Regions from separate parts of the Jiella sp. M17.18 genome, predicted to be linked through region 2. Evidence: riboswitches for the same ligand, from Rfam matches in the RefSeq annotation. Region 2 holds a riboswitch; the other holds the start of a gene.

Region 1 (8,997 bases), on a different contig from region 2:
TTGTTGCGCTGGACGCTATGTCCGAGCGATTGAGCGGGGTAGGCTGACGCGCATGAACGCCATCGACCTGAACCTCCTCGTCGCGCTGGACGCGCTTCTGACGGAAGGCAGTGTGACCGGCGCGGCCCGCCGCCTGGGGCTCAGCACGTCCGCGACGAGCCGGACGCTGACGCGGTTACGCACCGCGACCGGCGATCCGCTGCTGGTGCGGGCGGGGCGCGGGCTCGTCCCGACGCCGCGCGCGGCCGAGATGCGCGAACGCGTGCATGCGCTGACGCGGGACGCGCGGGCGGTTCTCCAGCCCGAGCCCGCCGAGATCGACCCGGCGACGCTCGCGCGCACCTTCACCATCCGCGCCAGCGAAGCGTTCCTGGAATTCCTGTCGGGCGTGCTGGTGATGACCCTGCGGCAGGCTGCGCCGGGTGTCCGGCTGCGGTTCGTGCAAAAGCCGGACAAGAACGCGCAGCCGCTGCGGGACGGGCTCGTGGATCTCGAAATCGGCCTGCTCGGGACCGAGGCGCCCGAAATCCGCACGCGCCTCCTCTTCGTCGACCGGCGTGTCGGCGTCGCCCGAACGGGGCACGAACTGCTGGCAGGCGGCATCACGCCGGAGCGCTATGCCGCCTGCGAGCACATCGCCACGTCGCGCGATGGGAGCTTCGCCGAGCCGATCGACGATGCCCTGGAGGCGCTCGGCCTGCGGCGGAGCGTGGTGGTGGTCGTTCCCGGATTCCCGGACGCGATGCGGATCGCGAGCCAGTCGGACCTCGTCGCCGTCGTGCCGCGCTCCTGCCTCGGCAACCGCATGCGCCCCGGCGAGGCCGGGCCTGCCGGGCTCCAGAGCTTCGAACTTCCGCTGGCTTTGCCGAGGTTCAACATATCGGCGATCTGGCATCCGCGCCTCGACGCCGATCCGGCGCATCGCTGGCTGCGGGACACGGTGGCAGGCGTATGCCGGGCGGCGTATCCGCGGTGAGGCGGGCGCAATCAACAGCGCCGCTTCGCCGCGCAACCGACGGCGCGCGCTGGCCGACGGCTATTCCGCCACGATCTTGTAGCGCACGCCCGCCGTCAGGCCATCGTTCGGGCCGAGTTCGTTCAGGAGCCGGAACATCGCCTCCTTGCGGTCGACGCCGATCATCCTGCGCGCCATGGTCGCCGGCGTGTCGCTGGCCGAGGCGGTGACGATGCGGATGCGCAGGGGTTTCAGCGCCGCCTTCTCGGCGGGGCTGAGGACGCGGAACGAGTTCGCGACCTGTTCGGCGATCGCGGTGGCGGAGGCCGCCGAGCGCGACGGCACCGCCGTCAGGAAACGATAGACCTGGCCGCCGACGCGGATGACCGTGACGTCGAAGGCATAGTCGCCGCCATGCGCCTTGGCCGACACCGCCTCCAGCGCGCCGATGCGGTGCTCGTGCACGCTCGACGGGTCGAGGCCGCCGATCCAGCCCGAGTTCACATAGTCGACGAGGCTGCTCTCGGCCGGCAGCGCCACGCCGTCGAAGCGGATCGCGGTGTCGCCCGGGCCGGTGGCCAGCACCGCCTCGGCGGTGTTGTCGATGACGAAATTGTCCGGAACCTGAAAGGTGATGCCGAGGCCCGGATGGTAGAAATGGTGGTCGCGGACATAGCCTTCGGCCGCCGAGTCGCCGAACAGCATGCCGTCGATGCCGGAGAGGTAGTGGTCGCGGTCGGTGTCGCCGCCGCCCGGCGGCACGACCTTGGCCGCCAACGCGTTCGCCAGCGCGATTCGCTGCGGCGTCGAGGGGTGCGAAGCCAGGAAGTCGAGCTGCGGGTTGGTGGCCTGGAAGGCGTTGCGGAAATTCTGGTACGACTGCATCGCCTGCAGGAAGCGGCTCGCGGCATAGGGGTCGTAGCCGGCCCGCGCGATATGCTTGATGCCGAGTTCGTCCGCCTGCAGCTCCTGCTCGCGCGAGAACTGGGCGAGGCTGAGCTTAGAGCGGGCCAGCGCGATCTCTCCGGCCGGCTCGCTGTGCAGCACGTCGGTGACGACGCGGCTCGCGATTTCAGCCGCCTGCTCGCGCTGCTGGCGCAGGATGCCGTGATTGGCGGTGATGTGTCCCATCTCGTGGCCGATCACGCCGGCGACCTCGGCCGAATCGGTCGCCAGCGCCAGGAGGCCGCGGGTGATGTAGACGTAGCCGCCCGGCAGCGCGAAGGCGTTGATGTTCGGCGAGTTGAGGATGGTGATGCGATAGGCGCGGTTCGGATCGTCGGTCACCGCCGCCAGCCGGCCGACGATCGTCGCCAGCATCCGCTCCATCTTCGGGTCGGAATAGGCGCCGCCATAGGCGGCGAGAATCTTCGGATGCTGTGAGCGGGCGATCACCGACTGCGGGTCGTCGGCCTGGACCTGCTCGAAGCTGACCGGATCCCGCTGCGTCGCGGCATAGCCCGTCTGCAGGCTCGAATCGCCGCTCGGGGTGAGGCCGGCCAGCCCCTGCTCGACCGTCGTGCAGGCGCCTGTCAGAAGCAGCGCCACGAGCGCGCCGCCGCCGCACAGACGGCGTGCCGACCGCTTCAAGGATCGGATCCTCGACGTTGCACCCATCGCTACGATTGCCGCCCCCGTCATCCGCCGCAGCCGATTCCGGCTGCCACTCCTTCCGGCCGACTTAGCCGAATTGCGGCGCCTTGCGGAAGGATCGATCCGCAACAGAACCTGCCGAATTGTGACGAAACCCCTCGATTCCAGTGATTTTGCGGGTAGCAAGGAAATCCGCCGGAAATACGTCAGCGATCCGAAGATGTTGTGCCCAGATACCGGGCAACCCCGGCGTTCGTCCGGTCGGACAGGATGTCGTCCGTCGCCCCTTCGACGACGATCTCGCCGTTCTCGAGGAAGGCCACGCGGTCGGCATGCCCGACGGCGTCCTCGGGATGATGGGTGACCATCAGAACCGTCATCGGCGCATCGGTGCGGGCACGGCGCAGCGTCTCGATCAGGGCCAGCATCTCGCGGCGCAGGGCCGGGCCGAGCGCCGCGAAGGGCTCGTCCAGCAGGAGCAACGGCCGGCCGCGCAGAAAGGCCCGCGCCAGCGCGACACGCTGGCGCTCGCCGCCGGACATTTCCGCCGGGCGGCGCTTCTCGAAGCCGGCGAGGCCGACCCTTTCGAGCGCCTCCGAGACCGCCCGGCGCTGTTTCGCGTCCAGCCTGAGGTTCGGCGCGATGCCGAGGGCGACGTTCCGGAAGACGTCGAGATGCGCGAAGAGATTGTTCTCCTGGAAGACCATGGTGAGCGGCCGCTCGGCCGGTGCCGCGTCGGTGACGTCCGCTCCGCCGATCCAGACCCGGCCGGCATCCGGCGCGACGAAGCCGGCGGCGATGTCGAGCAGCGTCGACTTGCCGGCCCCGCTCGGCCCGATCAGCGCCAGCCATTCGCCCTCCTCGACGGTCAGGTCGAACCGCATGGCGAGATCGTCGTGGGCGAACCGCACGTCGTCGAGACGGAGAGCCGCCGTCCGGCCGGGATCGACGGGCGCTCTCATGCGCGCCGCCTGCGTCTGGCGAAGCCCCGCTCGGCGAGCGTCATCAGGCCGAGGCAGAGGATGCCGAGGATCAGCGCCAGCCCGTCGGCGTCGCTGGTGCGGTAGCTGCCCATGCGCTGCAGGAGGAGATAGGGCAGGGTGACGAAGTCCTGGCTGCCGAACAGGGCGATCGCGCCGAGGTCGCCGAGCGAGATCGCGAGCGCAAACGCGAAGGCGAGGCCGAGCGGCGCGCGCATCGCCGGCCAGTCGACGATCCTCAGGCGCGCGAGGCCGAAAAGGCCGAGGCTGTCGGCGAGGCGGCGGGTCCGCTGCGCCTCTTCGGAGAGAGCCGGGCCGACGATGCGCACGATGAACGGCACCGCCATCGCCGCATTGGTCGCCACGACCACGTAGGGCGCGGCGGCGAAGACGTCGGTGACCTGCCGCAGCGCCAGGAACCAGCCGGCGCCGACGACGATCGGCGGCACGACGAGGACGAGGCTCCCCGTCGTCTCCAGCGTATGGCGGGCGAGGGCCGGCGCGGTGCCTGCCGCGCCCGCGGCGGTCGGCCGGAGCGCTTCCATCGCCAGGAGCACGGCCGTCGACAGGACGAGCGACAGGCCGGCGGCGGCTGCCGCCACGCAAAGACTGGTCAGGGCGGCCCGCTGGACCGCGTCCTGCACGACGAGGCCGGCAAGGTTCGCCCGCAGCCCGGCGACGAGCACAGCGACGAAGGGCGCGGCGACGAAGGCGATGCCGAGAACGAGGACGGTGCGGTCGGCGACGTCGCGCGCGCGGCTCTTGCGGTCGTAGCGGCGGGCGTCTCCGCCGAGGCCGAAGCCGCCGGCAGGATCGCCCCCGAGGCGGGTCGCGGCAAGGAGGATCGCCGCCGTCAGCGCGATCTGCAACAGCGCCAGCGACACCGCGCGCGCCGGGTCGAAGTCGTAGCGGAGCGCCTGGTAGATCGCGACCTCCAGCGTCGTCGCGCCCGGCCCGCCTCCCAGGATCAGGACGAGGGTGAAGCTCGTCACGCACAGCATGAAGATCAGGCTCGCCGCGCCAGGCAGGGCGGTGCGGATCGCCGGCCATTCGACGATGCGAAAGGTCGCGAGCGGCGGCATGGCGATCTGCCCGGCGAGCTTCCAGCTTTCCGCCGGCACGCGGTCGAGCCCGGCGAGCATCAGCCGGGCGGCGAGCGGCAGGTTGAAGAAGACGTGCGCGATCAGGATGCCGGGCAGGCCGTAGACGTCGAGCCGGGGCAGGCCGAGGGCCGCGAACGCGTCCGACACCACGCCGCTGCGGCCCCAGATCGCGATGACCGCCAGCGCACCGACGAGGACGGGCAAAGCCTGCGGCAGCAGGAACAGGCGCAGCACCCAGTCGCGGCCGGGAAAGCGCGCGCGATGCAGCGCCAGCGCCAGCGGCAGCCCGCCGAGGATCGAGAGGGCCGTGGAGAGAAGCGCCTGTTCCAGCGTGAAGCCGACGATCGCGCGGATATAGCCGTCTTCCAGCAGGCTCGCGACGGCGGGAAGCGATCCGGTGGCGAGGAGAAGCGCCGCCAGCGCCCCGACGAGGAAGCCGGCGAGAACCGCGGCCGCGGCGCAGCCGATCGCGATGCGGATGCGGCGGTCGGCATTGCGGGTCATGGCCGGGGCGCGGGGAACGAGGCGCGCGGTGCCGGTCAGCGCCGGCCCATCGCCTGCAGCCATTCCTGCGTCCAGGCTTCGCGGTTCTTGGCGACGGTCTCGGGGTCGATGAAGATCGGGTGGTCGACCTTCGGCAGCGCCTGGAATTCCTTCGGCAGCTCGACGCTCGGCAGCACCGGCAGCGTCCAGTTGGTCGTCGGGATGATCGACTGGACGTCCTTCGACAGCATGAAGGCGAGGAAGTCGCGGGCGAGCTTCTTGTGCTGCGACCCCTTCAGCGCCGCGGCGACCTCGATCTGCAGATACTGGCCCTTCTCGAACGGAGCGGCCTGGTAGCGGTCGGTGTGTTCCTCGATCTCGTGATAGGCGGGGGAGGTCGTGTAGCTGAGCACCATCGGCACCTCGCCCTTGGTGAACAGGCCGTAGGCCTCGCTCCAGCCGGGCGTGACGGTCAGGATGCGGTCCGACAGCTTCTCCCACTTCGCCTTCGCCTGATCGCCGTAGATCGCCTTCATCCAGAGCAGGAAACCGAGGCCGGGGGTGGCGGTGCGCGGGTCCTCGATGGCGATCTTGACGCTGGGATCGCCGTTCACCAGCGCGTCGAGGCTCGTCGGCGGCGTCTTGATCGCCTTGGTGTCGTAGACGACGGCGAGATAGGAGTAGTCGTAGGGCACGAAGACCGGATCGGTGAAGCCGGTCGGCACCTCGATGGCGGAGAGGTCGGTGCCGCTGTCGACGAACAGGCCGGTCGCCTTCGCCTCGGGGATGAGATCGGTGGTGAGGCCGAGCGCCACGTCGGCGCCGCTCGACGCGCCTTCGAGCTTCAGCCGGTTGAGGATCGCGACGCCGTCCTCCAGCCCGACGAACTTCAGCACGCAGCCGCAGGTCTTCTCGAACATGGCCGTGATCTTCGGCCCCGGACCCCAGTCGGCAGAGAAGCTGTCATAGGTGTAGACCGTGAGCACCGGCTTGTCGCCCGCGGCGAGCGCGCCGTGGGTCCCCGCGAAGGCGGCGAGGGCGAGGGTCGCGAGCCCGGCGAGGCGGGAAAGGCGGAACGGACGAGGAGCGGCCATGGCGCGGGTCATCTTTCGCTGGTCGGCGAGCGGAACGCGCGTTGCTGATGGCTGGGCAACGCTCGCAATCCCTCCGCCGGTACGATCCGGATCAGGTTCGACGGGTTGGCCGTGACGCCTCTCAGCTCCTTGTCCGGAGCACCCCCTTGTGAGCGGGCCGGACTATCTACCGGCCGCGCCGGCTTGGCAAGCATCGGCTGCTTGGCCGGGACGCTTTCCCTTTCGTCTCCGCTTGCGCTAAGTGGCCGGCCCATGGCGCATTTCACCGTCCTCCTCGCCGGCCGCATCGAGCCGACCGCGGCACTCAAAGAGGCCGTTGCGGGCAGCCGCGTCATCGCGGCCGACGACGGCATCCGCCATGCGGCGGCGCTCGGCCTGTCGCCGGAGCTCTGGGTCGGCGACTTCGATTCGACGCCGCCGCACCCGCCCATCGAGCTGGCGGGCATCGCACGCGCCCCGTTCCCGCGCGACAAGGACCAGACCGACGGCGAGATCGCCATCGAGGCGGCGATCGAACGGGGGGCGACGCGGCTGACCCTCGTCGGCGCGCTCGGCGGCCCGCGCAGCGACCATGCCTTCGCGCATCTGATCCTCGCCTTGCGCTACAACGACCGCGGTCTGGCGGTCGAACTCTTCGACGGCGTCGAACACGCCTGGCCGCTCGGCCCGGACCGCCGCAATTTCCCCCTCGCGCCGGGTGCGCAGTTCTCGATCCTGAAGTTTTCCGACCTTCAGGGGCTGACGATCGACGGCGCCAAATGGCCGCTCGCCGACGTCGCGGTGCCGTTCCACTCCATCCTGACGCAGTCGAACGAGGCGATGGGCGAGATCGCCGTGACGGTGCGCGAGGGCCGCGCGCTGCTCCTGGCGCAGGCCGACCCCGCGGTACACTGAGCGGCGCGCCGCCGCCCACCGGCCATCACCTCCGCCGGAGCCTCGCGCTCCCCGCGCAACCCTGCAAGAGCAGCCACCGGCCACCGCCGAGCCGCCCCCCACCCGACTTTGCACGGCCGCCGCGCCGGCCGATTCCAGGCTTGGCCTTTCCCGACCTTTTCGACTATGGTGCGCCCCGCGTGGTCCCGTAGCTCAGCAGGATAGAGCATCAGATTCCTAATCTGAGGGTCACTGGTTCGAATCCAGTCGGGATCACCAAGGAAATCAACGGCTTAACTTTTCTATCATCGCGCCGATAAGAGTTTAGGGTAACGGTGCGGGTAACGGAAAGGCCGACGTTTCCGCCGGCCTTCCATCGTCATCAGCGATTCGCTCGCCGTTGTGCCGCTCGCCATAGCCGCAGTTCGCGCCGCAGGCGGATGATGGCAATAAGGAGCCGCATCGTCAGTTCCTCAAGACTGGTTCTTCAACCGCAAGCGGCTCTGGTGGGGCTGCGGCCGCCATTGCGAGATCCAGAACGGCAAAGCGCGACATGACGACCTTCACCTGAACAATGCGCTCCGCGTTGCCGCAGATGCCCCTTTGGACGCTGTAGAAGGACACCCGCACCATCCCGTCGCCGAGATCATCGATAGGCAGCGTCCCGGAAGCGTAGACGTCCGGGACATTCGACATATCGACAAGCGGAAGATTGTCGTGGCGCGACTTCATAGCTCGTCCTCCATTTCGCCTTCGTCCGCGACATCCCACTCCCGATCGTCCCGAGAACTACCCTCTTGCGCGGCAGTGAAGCCGCAACCATGGTTCTCGCACCAACCTAGCAGGGGCTCACCTTCGCCGTCGCCGAACACCCAGCCGGAATGCACCATGCGTGCCTGTCGCTCATCAATGTTTTCCGTCCAGCCCAGCGAGTGCTCGGTATCGGCGCCGTCCTCAAGATCGCTGTCATCGCTTTCGCGGTCATCGGTCCCTTCGCTGTAACCCGCCAGGTACGGCTCGAAGTCGGGGTCGCGATCCAATTCGTCCAGTACTGAGATCAGGCGCTCGATCTCGTCAGTAATGATCTTGCGGCTGACGACGGGCAAAGCTCCGCCGATCGGCCCGATGGGGTCGTTTTTCATGCCGTTGCTCCAAGTGGGGCGTTGAGCTATACGTTGGGCATTAAGCTCAATTACGGGCTATATGTCAACACCATGCGCAAGGTTGGGCTTCAGGTTGATCATTCCCGCGCAATGTCGTGCCGCTCGCGCGCTCGTCGAGATGGATCAGGCAGAGCTTGCCAAACGCGCGAACGTGTCGCGCAACACCGTGGTCGACTTCGAGAAAGGACGCAGGACGCCAAATACGAACAATCTTGCGGCTATTCTGTCTGCGCTGCAGGAGGCTGGGGTTGAGTTTATCGCTGAAAACGGAGGTGGGGCCGGGGTTAGGCTGAGGAAGGAATAGAGGCGAGCGGCAAATGTCCGGAGTGCGACATGGGAGACGGCGGGCTGGCACAGATGGACGACCAGAATCGAGACCTGGCGGCAGAGATCACGGCGGCTTGGGTCGAGCGGGCGATCTGGGGCGAAGGCTGCAAGGCGTATCGCGAGCATGGCGCCACGGCCATCAATCCCTACTCACCCCGAACGCCGGCCCACGCGGTATGGGTCAAAGGGTATGAGTACCAGCGGGCGCTGACGAGTCAAAAGAAGCCGTCTTGGTAGGAAGCCGTGGTTGGCGCCGGCGACCTGTGCTTTGTGCTAAACGACTGCGTTGCCGACAAGCATAGGCTCCGGATACCTTGCACGGGATTGCTACGGCAGGTCGTGCCAGCGTAGGCTCGGAAGATCCACGCGACATGGGAGGCAGTTCATGCCCCAGGTGACCGCCACCTGCATCCAATGCAATGCGTT
Region 2 (8,997 bases):
TCTCCGCAGTCCCCGCCTCCGCCGCCTCCCCGCCTGTCACCATCGTTGCGGCGGAGAACTTCTATGGCGACCTCGCTCGGGCGATCGCCGGCCCGAAGGCCAATATCGTCAGCATCCTGTCGAACCCCGACCAGGATCCGCACATGTTCGAGGCGAATGTCGAGACGGCGAAGAGCCTTGCCGATGCGGATGTCGTCATCGCCAACGGAGCGGACTACGACCCCTGGATCGCGGATCTCCTGAAGACGTCCGGTTCCAGGGACAGGGCCGAGATCGTCGCGGCCGAGCTGACCGGCAGGAAGGCCGGCGACAATCCGCACCTCTGGTACGATCCGGCGACGATGAAGGCGATGGCCGAGAAGCTCGCCGCCACGCTGGAGACGATCGATCCGGCGCAGAAGGCCCTCTATGCGGCGAACGCTCAGGCATACATTGCCGGCCTGAAGCGCCTCGACGACAAGATCGCGACGATGAAGTCGCGCTATGCGGGCCGCCCGGTGACGGCGTCCGAGCCGGTCTTCGGCTATATGGCCGACGCGCTGGGGCTGAAGATGCTGAACCGGCGCTTCCAGGTGATGGTGATGAACGGAACCGATCCCGGCCCCACCGACGTGGCCGCCTTCGAGGACAGCCTGACGGGCCACAAGGTGGACGCCATGCTCTATAACCGCCAGGCGGACGACGCTGCGGTGAAGCGGCTCGTCGGCATCGCCAAGGCGTCCGGCGTGCCCGTCGTCGGCGTCAGCGAGACCGAGCCGGCGGGGCAGACCTATGTGGAATGGATGATGGACCAGCTCGGCGAACTCGACCGGGCACTGGGAGGCGCGAAGTCTTGACGGCCGTCGCCTTCGACAATGTCGTCCTGAGCCTCGGCGCCCGGACCGTTCTGGAGAGCGCCGACTTCGCGATCCGGACCGGCGAGTTCGTCGGCCTTCTCGGTCCGAACGGCGCCGGCAAGACGACCCTCCTGCGCGCCATCCTCGGCCTGCTCGCCCCGGCGCGCGGGACGATCACGGTGCTCGGCCGCCCGGCCTCGCGCGGCAACCGGCTGGTCGGCTACATGCCGCAGCACCGCCGGCTGCCGGGCGGCACCGCGCTGACCGGCTGGGATTATGTCGCCGGGGCCGCCGGCGGCTGGCGCTGGGGCCTGCCGACGCTCGGCAGCCGGGAGCGCGACGAGGTGGCCTGGGCGCTCGAGACCGTCGGCGCCGCCGATCTCGCCCGCCGGTCGCTTCACGACCTGTCGGGCGGCGAGCGCCAGAGGCTGCTGATCTCCCAGGCGATCATCGGCCGGCCGAAGCTCCTGCTCCTCGACGAGCCGCTGATCAGCCTCGACCCCACCCATCAGCGCGGCGTCGTCGAACTCGCCAAGCGCCTGCAGACCGAATGCCGGATGACCGTCCTGTTCAGCGCCCACGAACTCAATCCGCTGATCGGCGCGCTGGATCGCGTCCTCTATCTCGGCCGCGGCAAGGCGGTGCTCGGCGAGGTCGACGACGTGGTGACGGGCCCGGTGCTCTCCGCCCTCTACGGCTCGCAGATCGAGGTGCTGCGGATGGGCGCGCGGCGCTTCGTCCTGACCGGCGAGTCGGAGATCGGCGCCGCGGCGCACCGTCACGACGAGCATGCGCACGGCCCTTCTCCGGAACACGACACGCCGCTGTCGAGGGCTGCGTCGCGCTCTGGCCGGGGATCGCGCTGACATGCTCGGCTATGAGTTCATGCGCAACGCGTTCCAGGCCGGCGGCGTCGTCGCGATCCTCGCCGGCCTCGTCGGCTATTTTCTCGTCCTGCGCGGCCAGATCTTCGCCGGCCACGCTCTCTCCCATGTCGGCTTCACCGGCGCCACGGGTGCGGTCCTCATCGGCCTGTCGCCGCTGACCGGCCTCGTCGGCTTCACGGTGCTTGCCGGCATCGGCATGGGCTTTCTCGGCGAGAAGATCGCCGAACGGGATGTCGCCATCGGCATGACGCTGTCGCTGGCGCTCGGCCTCGGCATCCTGTTCCTCAACTTCTATACCGCCTATGCCACCCAGGCGACGGCGCTCCTGTTCGGCAACGTCCTCGGCGTCGACGGCTCGGCGCTCGCGAGCCTCTATGTACTGACGGCGGCGAGCCTCGGAGGCCTCGCCATCATCTCGCGGCCGCTGCTGTTCGCGAGCCTGCAGCCGGAGCTCGCCGAGGCCAAGGGCGTGCCCCTGCGCTTCCTGTCCGTCGCCTTCCTCGTCATCGTCGGCGTCGCGGTGGCCGAATGCGCGCAGATCGTCGGCGTGCTTCTCGTCTTCACCCTGATGGTCGGGCCGGCCTCGGCCGCCCAGGCTGCGACCTCACGCTTCTGGCCCGGCATCGTCCTGTCGGCGGTTCTGGCGCTGGCCGAGGCCTGGGGCGGGATCCTGCTCGCTTGGTTCACCAACCTGCCGACGACGTTCTGGATCACGCTGCTCTCGGCGGTCGTCTATCTCGCCAGCATCGGCTGTCGCCGGCTGCGCCGGAACCGGACATTGCAGAGCCGGCCGCGCGAGATCGAGGCGGACGTCCGCCCGCCCCTGTGACGCCGCCCGCTTTTCCGCGCGGCGACGCGCGCCTCAGGCGGCGCCGCGGGCGGTGACCGGCCGGAGCCCGACATGCGGCCTGGCCGGCAGCCCCTTTGCCGCCGCCGGTTCCGGCAGCGTGGTGCGGCAGACATCGACCGCCTGGCGCAGCGAGGTCGCCTGGAAGTCCGCGCCGGAGGAGGCTCGCAATTCCTCGGCCGCGGATTTCGCCTCCATCCCCCAGAAGCCGAGCAGGATGCGCGCCTGCGGCATCTTGCGGCGCAGCCGGCGGACGAGATAGCGCACCTCGGCGGCGCGGCTGCCGTCGAGATAGGACAGGCAGACCATGGTGACGCCGGCGGTATCGAGCCGGAAGATGTTGGTCGTCAGCAGCGTGTCGCGCGGTTCGCAGCGGGTGGCGATGCCGTGCCGCTCCAGAAGCTGCGCCAGCATCGGCACCGCGGCCTCGTCCAGCGGCGTGCGCGCGCCGATGCACAGGACGATGCCCTCCTGCCGCGGCTCGCCCGCCGGCAGCGGGGCCTCCGCCGCTGCGTCTTCCCCGCCTTCGTGCCCGGCATGCGCGCCCTGCGCCTCCGCCGCTTCGTCGCCCTGCTCGTCCTCGTCCCTGTGATCCGACAGGTCGTCGACCACCTCCAGCGCGGTGTCGCGGATATGGATCAGCTTCTCGTCGTCGAGCAGCCCGCGGTTGAGATCCTCCTGGGCGAGCAGCAGGCCCTCGATCGCGACATTGTCGTAGAAGGCCTGCAGGCTCTCCTCCCGCAGATAGTCCTCGGCCTGGTCCGCCGCCTCGTGCGGATCGCCGGCCAGCATGCGCTGGTAGAAGTTCTCCGGCGGCGTCAGCGCAGGCTCGTCGCCGAGGATCACTTCGAGGAAGGCGAGCTTCTCGACATGGCGGCCGATCACGACGAGGCAGACCGTCAGCGGCGTCGACAGGAACAGCCCGATCGGCCCCCAAAGCCAGGTCCAGAAGGTGGCCGCGACGATCACCGCCACCGGCGAGAGGCCGGTGTTGTGGCCGTAGAGCCAAGGCTCGATCACCTGGCCGATGATCGTCTCGACGACGACGAACAGCGCCACCGTCCAGATGAAGCTCGACCAGCCGGGGTCGACCGCGAAGGCGAGCGCCGCCGGGAACAGGCCGGAGAGGATCGAGCCGATATAGGGGATGAAGCGCAGCAGCGCGCCGAAGATGCCCCAGAGTTCGGGATTGGGGATGCCGATCAGCCACAGGCCTGCCGCGACGATCACGCCGAAGGTCACGTTGATCGCCGTCTGCGTCAGGAAGTAGCGGCTGAGGCGATGCGCCGCGTCGTCGATCGCCGCGGTTGTGCGGCCGAGATCCTTCGAGCCGGCGAGCCGGATGAAGCGGTCGCGCAGGTCCTGCCGATAGAGGAGGATGAAGATCGCGAAGATCGTCACGATGCCGGCCGTCGCCAGGGGCGACAGCACCGGCGAGACGATGCTCTGGATGATGTCCAGCGGGCCGGCCGGCGGCTCGTGGATCTCGACCGGGATCGGCCCGGTCTTCTTCGCCGCGTCGCTCGTCTGTCCGCCCGCCTGGCCCTGCGGCGCGTTGCCCGCGCCCGCACCGCCGTCCGGCTTCCCCGCCGAGCCGCTCAATTCCTGGCGCAGGTTGTCGACCGTTGCCGCGACGCGCGCGATCGCCCCGCCTCCGTTCGTCGAGCCGCGCAGCGACTGGATCTTCTTGACGATCGTCGTCTGGTAGCTCGGCAGGTTCTCGGCGAGCTGCGTGACCTCCTTGACCATCATGCCGCCGAGCCCGAGCAGCAGGAGGAAGGCGACCACCACCGCCAGCGCCACGGCGAGCTTGCGCGGCACGTGGATGCGCCTCAGAACCCGCACCAGCGGCGCCAGCGCGAAGCTCAGCAGCACGGCGAGCGCGATCGGCACGAAGACGTCGCGGCCGAAATAGAGCACCGCGACGATTGCGAGGCCGACGATCACCGAGTCGGTGACGGATCTGGACATGCGCGCCGACGGCACATCGGAGGAGCGCAGCTTGGCGCGTGATGGACGCACGACCGACATCGACATTATCCCGGCGGGAAACGCCCGCGACGAACGGCTATAAGTCGCTGGAAAGAAGTCCGATCCATCCGCGGCCGACAATTTGTCCGCGGCGCTCCGGAGGCGCCGACGGGCGGCCGCCGCGCGTCCTTCCGGTTTCCTTCGCCCCGGCGATTGTGTAGAGGCCATGACGACCGACACTGCGGACGAAATCAAGAGACCATGGCCAAAACACGCGACGTCAAGAAGGTGGTCCTCGCCTATTCCGGCGGCCTCGACACCTCGATCATCCTGAAGTGGCTGCAGACCGAGCTCGGGGCGGAGGTGGTGACCTTCACCGCCGATCTCGGCCAGGGCGAGGAACTCGGCCCGGCGCGCGAGAAGGCCGAGCGGCTCGGCATCAAGGAGATCTACATCGAGGACGTGCGCGAGGAGTTCTGCCGCGACTTCGTCTTCCCGATGTTCCGCGCCAATGCCGTCTACGAGGGCACCTATCTCCTCGGCACATCGATCGCGCGGCCGCTGATCTCCAAGCGCCTCGTCGAGATCGCCCACGAGACCGGCGCCGACGCCATCGCCCACGGCGCCACCGGCAAGGGCAACGACCAGGTCCGCTTCGAGCTTTCGGCCTACGCGCTCGACCCGGACATCAAGGTCATCGCTCCCTGGCGCGAGTGGGAGTTCAAGTCGCGCACCGACCTCATCGACTTCGCCGAGAAGAACCAGATCCTCGTCACCAAGGACAAGAAGGGCGAGGCGCCCTTCTCCGTCGACGCCAATCTCCTGCACTCCTCCTCCGAGGGCAAGGTGCTGGAGAACCCGGCCGAGGAGCCGCCTCCTTACGTCTTCATGCGCACGGTCAGCCCCGAGGAGGCGCCGGACCGGGCGACCACGATCGAACTCGGCTTCGCCAAGGGCGACCCGGTCTCGCTGAACGGCAAGGCGATGGCGCCGCACGAGCTGCTCGCGGCCCTCAACGACCTCGGCCGCGACAACGGCATCGGCCGGCTCGACCTCGTCGAGAACCGCTTCGTCGGCATGAAGTCGCGCGGCGTCTACGAGACCCCGGGCGGCACCATCCTCCTGCATGCGCACCGCGCGATCGAGAGCATCACGCTCGACCGCGGCGCGGCGCATCTGAAGGACGAGCTGATGCCGCGCTATGCGGAGCTCATCTACAACGGCTTCTGGTTCTCGCCGGAGCGGCTGATGCTGCAGGCGGCCATCGACAAGAGCCAGGAGCATGTCGAGGGCACGGTGAAGCTGAAGCTCTACAAGGGCAACGTCATCGTCATCGGCCGCGAGAGCGCCAAGTCCCTCTACTCCGACGCCCTCGTCACCTTCGAGGACGATCACGGCGCCTACGACCAGAAGGACGCCGCCGGTTTCATCCGGCTGAACGCCCTCAGGCTGCGCACCCTGGCCAAGCGCGACGGGCGGTAACCGGGACAGGCGGCGATCCGGCGCACCGGGGCTTCGACTCCGGCGCGCCGGTCCGTGTTCCGCTGCCGAATGCACCCTCGGCATCGGAAGGCTGGCGCCAACACTACCACTTCGTCATCCCGGCCTTGAGCCGGGATGCATTCCAAGCCACCGAAGCTTCCGATGACCCTTGTCTGAGGCGATCATCGGGGTATTGGGCGCGAGGGCCTGTATAGCCGTCGAGGCACGGATCCCGGCTCAAGGCCGGGATGACGAGCGTCGAAAACTGAGGCGTTCCTGTAACGCTCCGGCAGCTGGTGTGGTCTCGACGGCACCGCAGGCACGCCGGCAGGTGACAAGCCTGCCCCGCGGCGGTTTCGCAGCGAGGCTAACAACCCCCGCATTGACAGCCGACCGTCCCCGGCCCATCCTCCCCGTCGTTACCAGGGGAGTCCCGGCAAGGGGCTGAGAGGCTGATGGCGCGGCAACGCGTGGGCGCAGCGACCCTTCGAACCTGATCCGGCTCACACCGGCGTAGGGATGGTCAAGGCGCCGCGACACCCCGCAGGACTCTGCGGATCGTTACTCAGCCGAACGGCGCGATTCTCCACCACACGTCAGGACCGGATCCCAGAGCGACACGCTTAGGGAGCGTCCGATGAACCGCATGACACCGCTGGCGAATGCCGGCCCCCTGCCCGCCTCGACCAAGGTCCACGTCGCGGGAACTCTCCATCCAGACATCGCCGTGCCGATGCGCCAGATCGCGTTGCATCCGAGCGCGAACGAGCCGCCGCTGACGGTCTACGACGCCTCCGGCCCCTACACCGATCCCGCCGTCGCGACCGACGTCAACGCCGGCCTAAAGCGCCTGCGCGAGGCCTGGATCGCGGCCCGCGGCGACGTCGAGGCCTATGAGGGCCGGCACGTCACGCCCGCCGACAATGGCTTCGTCTCGGGCGAGCGGCTGACGCCGGAATTCCCCGTCCGCAACCGGCCCTATCGCGCGAAGGACGGCCGCGCCGTCACCCAGATCGCCTATGCCCGCGCCGGCGTCGTCACGCCCGAGATGGAGTTCGTCGCGATCCGGGAGAACCTCGGCCGGCAGCAGCAGGCGGAACAGCGCGCCCGCGACGGCGAGGACTTCGGCGCGGCGATCCCCGACTTCGTGACGCCGGAATTCGTGCGCGACGAGATCGCCCGCGGCCGCGCCATCATCCCCGTCAACATCAACCACCCGGAAACCGAGCCGATGATCATCGGCCGGAACTTCCTGGTGAAGATCAACGCCAATATCGGCAATTCCGCCGTCACCTCCTCCATGGCCGAGGAGGTCGACAAGATGGTCTGGGCGATCCGCTGGGGCGCCGACACGGTCATGGATCTTTCGACCGGCCGCAACATCCACAACATCCGCGAATGGATCATCCGCAACTCGCCGGTCCCGATCGGCACGGTGCCGATCTACCAGGCGCTGGAGAAGGTGAACGGCATCGCCGAGGACCTCACCTGGGCGGTCTTCCGCGACACGCTGATCGAGCAGGCCGAGCAGGGCGTCGACTACTTCACCATCCATGCCGGCGTGCGCCTCGCGCATGTGCCGCTGACGGCGAACCGGGTCACCGGCATCGTCTCGCGCGGTGGCTCGATCATGGCGAAATGGTGCCTGCACCACCACCGCGAGAGCTTCCTCTACGAGCATTTCGAGGAGATCTGCGACATCGCGCGGGCCTATGACGTCTCCTTCTCGCTCGGCGACGGCCTGCGCCCCGGCTCGATCGCCGACGCCAACGACGCCGCGCAGTTCGCCGAGCTGGAGACGCTGGGCGAGCTGACCAGGATCGCATGGGCCAAGGACTGCCAGGTGATGATCGAGGGCCCCGGCCATGTGCCGATGCACAAGATCAAGCAGAACATGGACAAGCAGCTGAAGACCTGCGGCGAGGCGCCCTTCTATACGCTCGGCCCCCTCACCACCGACATCGCGCCCGGCTACGACCACATCACCTCGGCGATCGGCGCGGCGCAGATCGGCTGGTTCGGCACCGCGATGCTCTGCTACGTCACGCCCAAGGAGCATCTCGGCCTTCCCGACAAGAACGACGTGAAGACCGGCGTCATCACCTACAAGCTCGCCGCCCATGCCGCCGACCTCGCCAAGGGCCATCCCGCGGCGCAGGCGCGCGACGACGCGCTGAGCCGAGCCCGCTTCGAGTTCCGCTGGGAGGACCAGTTCAACCTCTCGCTCGACCCGGAGACGGCGCGCGACTTCCACGACCAGACCCTGCCGAAGGAAGCGCACAAGGTCGCGCATTTCTGCTCGATGTGCGGGCCGAAGTTCTGCTCGATGAAGATCAGCCAGGACATCCGCGACGAGGCGCGGCGCGAAGGCATGGAGGCGATGGCGGAGAAGTACCGCCGCGAGGGCGACCTCTACATGCCGGTCGATGCCGCGTCCGGCGCGATCGCCACCGGCGAGGCGGCCGAGTAGCCGCCATGCGCGTCACCGTCATCGGGGCCGGCGTCACCGGCCTCGCCGTCGCCAATGCGCTGGCCGAGCGCGGCGTCGCCGTCACGCTCGTCGAGCGCTCGCAGACGCTCGGCGGCGACGCCGCCTCCTGGCTCGCCGGCGGCATGCTCGCGCCCTTCTGCGAGGGCGAGACCGCCGAGGAGCCGGTGGTCCGCCTGGGGCAGCGGGCCGCCGAGTGGTGGGAGAGCCGCGTGCCGGACGTTGTCCGCCACGGCACGCTGGTCGTCGCTCCGGCCCGCGATGCGGCCGAGCTGCGCCGCTTCGCCGAGCGGACGATGCGGCACGTCTGGCTGGACGAGACGGAAATCGCCGCGCTGGAACCGGATCTCGCCGGCCGCTTCCGCCGCGGTCTGTTCTTCACCGAGGAGGCACATCTCGATCCGCGGCAGGCCTTGGCGGCGCTGGCGGAGCGGCTGTGCTCGCGCGGCGGAGAGGTCGTCCTCGGCCTCGACGGCACGGATCATC

Evidence for each region. A riboswitch is a leader RNA that binds a small molecule or an ion and turns the genes downstream of it on or off. The one in region 2 is predicted to bind thiamine pyrophosphate.
Region 1: it holds a riboswitch for thiamine pyrophosphate, as region 2 does, so the genes downstream of both, thiB (thiamine ABC transporter substrate binding subunit) here and thiC (phosphomethylpyrimidine synthase ThiC) in region 2, are expected to answer to the same signal.

What each region holds. Positions count from the first base shown of each region.
Region 1 covers NZ_JBFTEH010000005.1:135,991-144,987, reverse strand. Annotated here, with positions in the region: gene AB5S17_RS11425 (LysR family transcriptional regulator) at 53-976, shown strand; gene AB5S17_RS11420 (M48 family metalloprotease) at 1,037-2,545, opposite strand; gene thiQ (thiamine ABC transporter ATP-binding protein) at 2,755-3,510, opposite strand; gene thiP (thiamine/thiamine pyrophosphate ABC transporter permease) at 3,507-5,198, opposite strand; gene thiB (thiamine ABC transporter substrate binding subunit) at 5,171-6,208, opposite strand; TPP riboswitch at 6,260-6,364, opposite strand; gene AB5S17_RS11400 (thiamine diphosphokinase) at 6,461-7,102, shown strand; tRNA gene AB5S17_RS11395 (tRNA-Arg) at 7,284-7,360, shown strand; gene AB5S17_RS11390 (hypothetical protein) at 7,547-7,813, opposite strand; gene AB5S17_RS11385 (hypothetical protein) at 7,810-8,223, opposite strand; gene AB5S17_RS11380 (helix-turn-helix domain-containing protein) at 8,285-8,548, shown strand; gene AB5S17_RS11375 (hypothetical protein) at 8,578-8,808, shown strand; gene AB5S17_RS11370 (hypothetical protein) at 8,957-8,997, shown strand, end outside.
Region 2 covers NZ_JBFTEH010000004.1:296,499-305,495, reverse strand. Annotated here, with positions in the region: gene AB5S17_RS10295 (metal ABC transporter solute-binding protein, Zn/Mn family) at 1-836, shown strand, start outside; gene AB5S17_RS10290 (metal ABC transporter ATP-binding protein) at 833-1,702, shown strand; gene AB5S17_RS10285 (metal ABC transporter permease) at 1,704-2,552, shown strand; gene AB5S17_RS10280 (AI-2E family transporter) at 2,586-4,601, opposite strand; gene AB5S17_RS10275 (argininosuccinate synthase) at 4,803-6,023, shown strand; TPP riboswitch at 6,438-6,561, shown strand; gene thiC (phosphomethylpyrimidine synthase ThiC) at 6,661-8,493, shown strand; gene thiO (glycine oxidase ThiO) at 8,499-8,997, shown strand, end outside.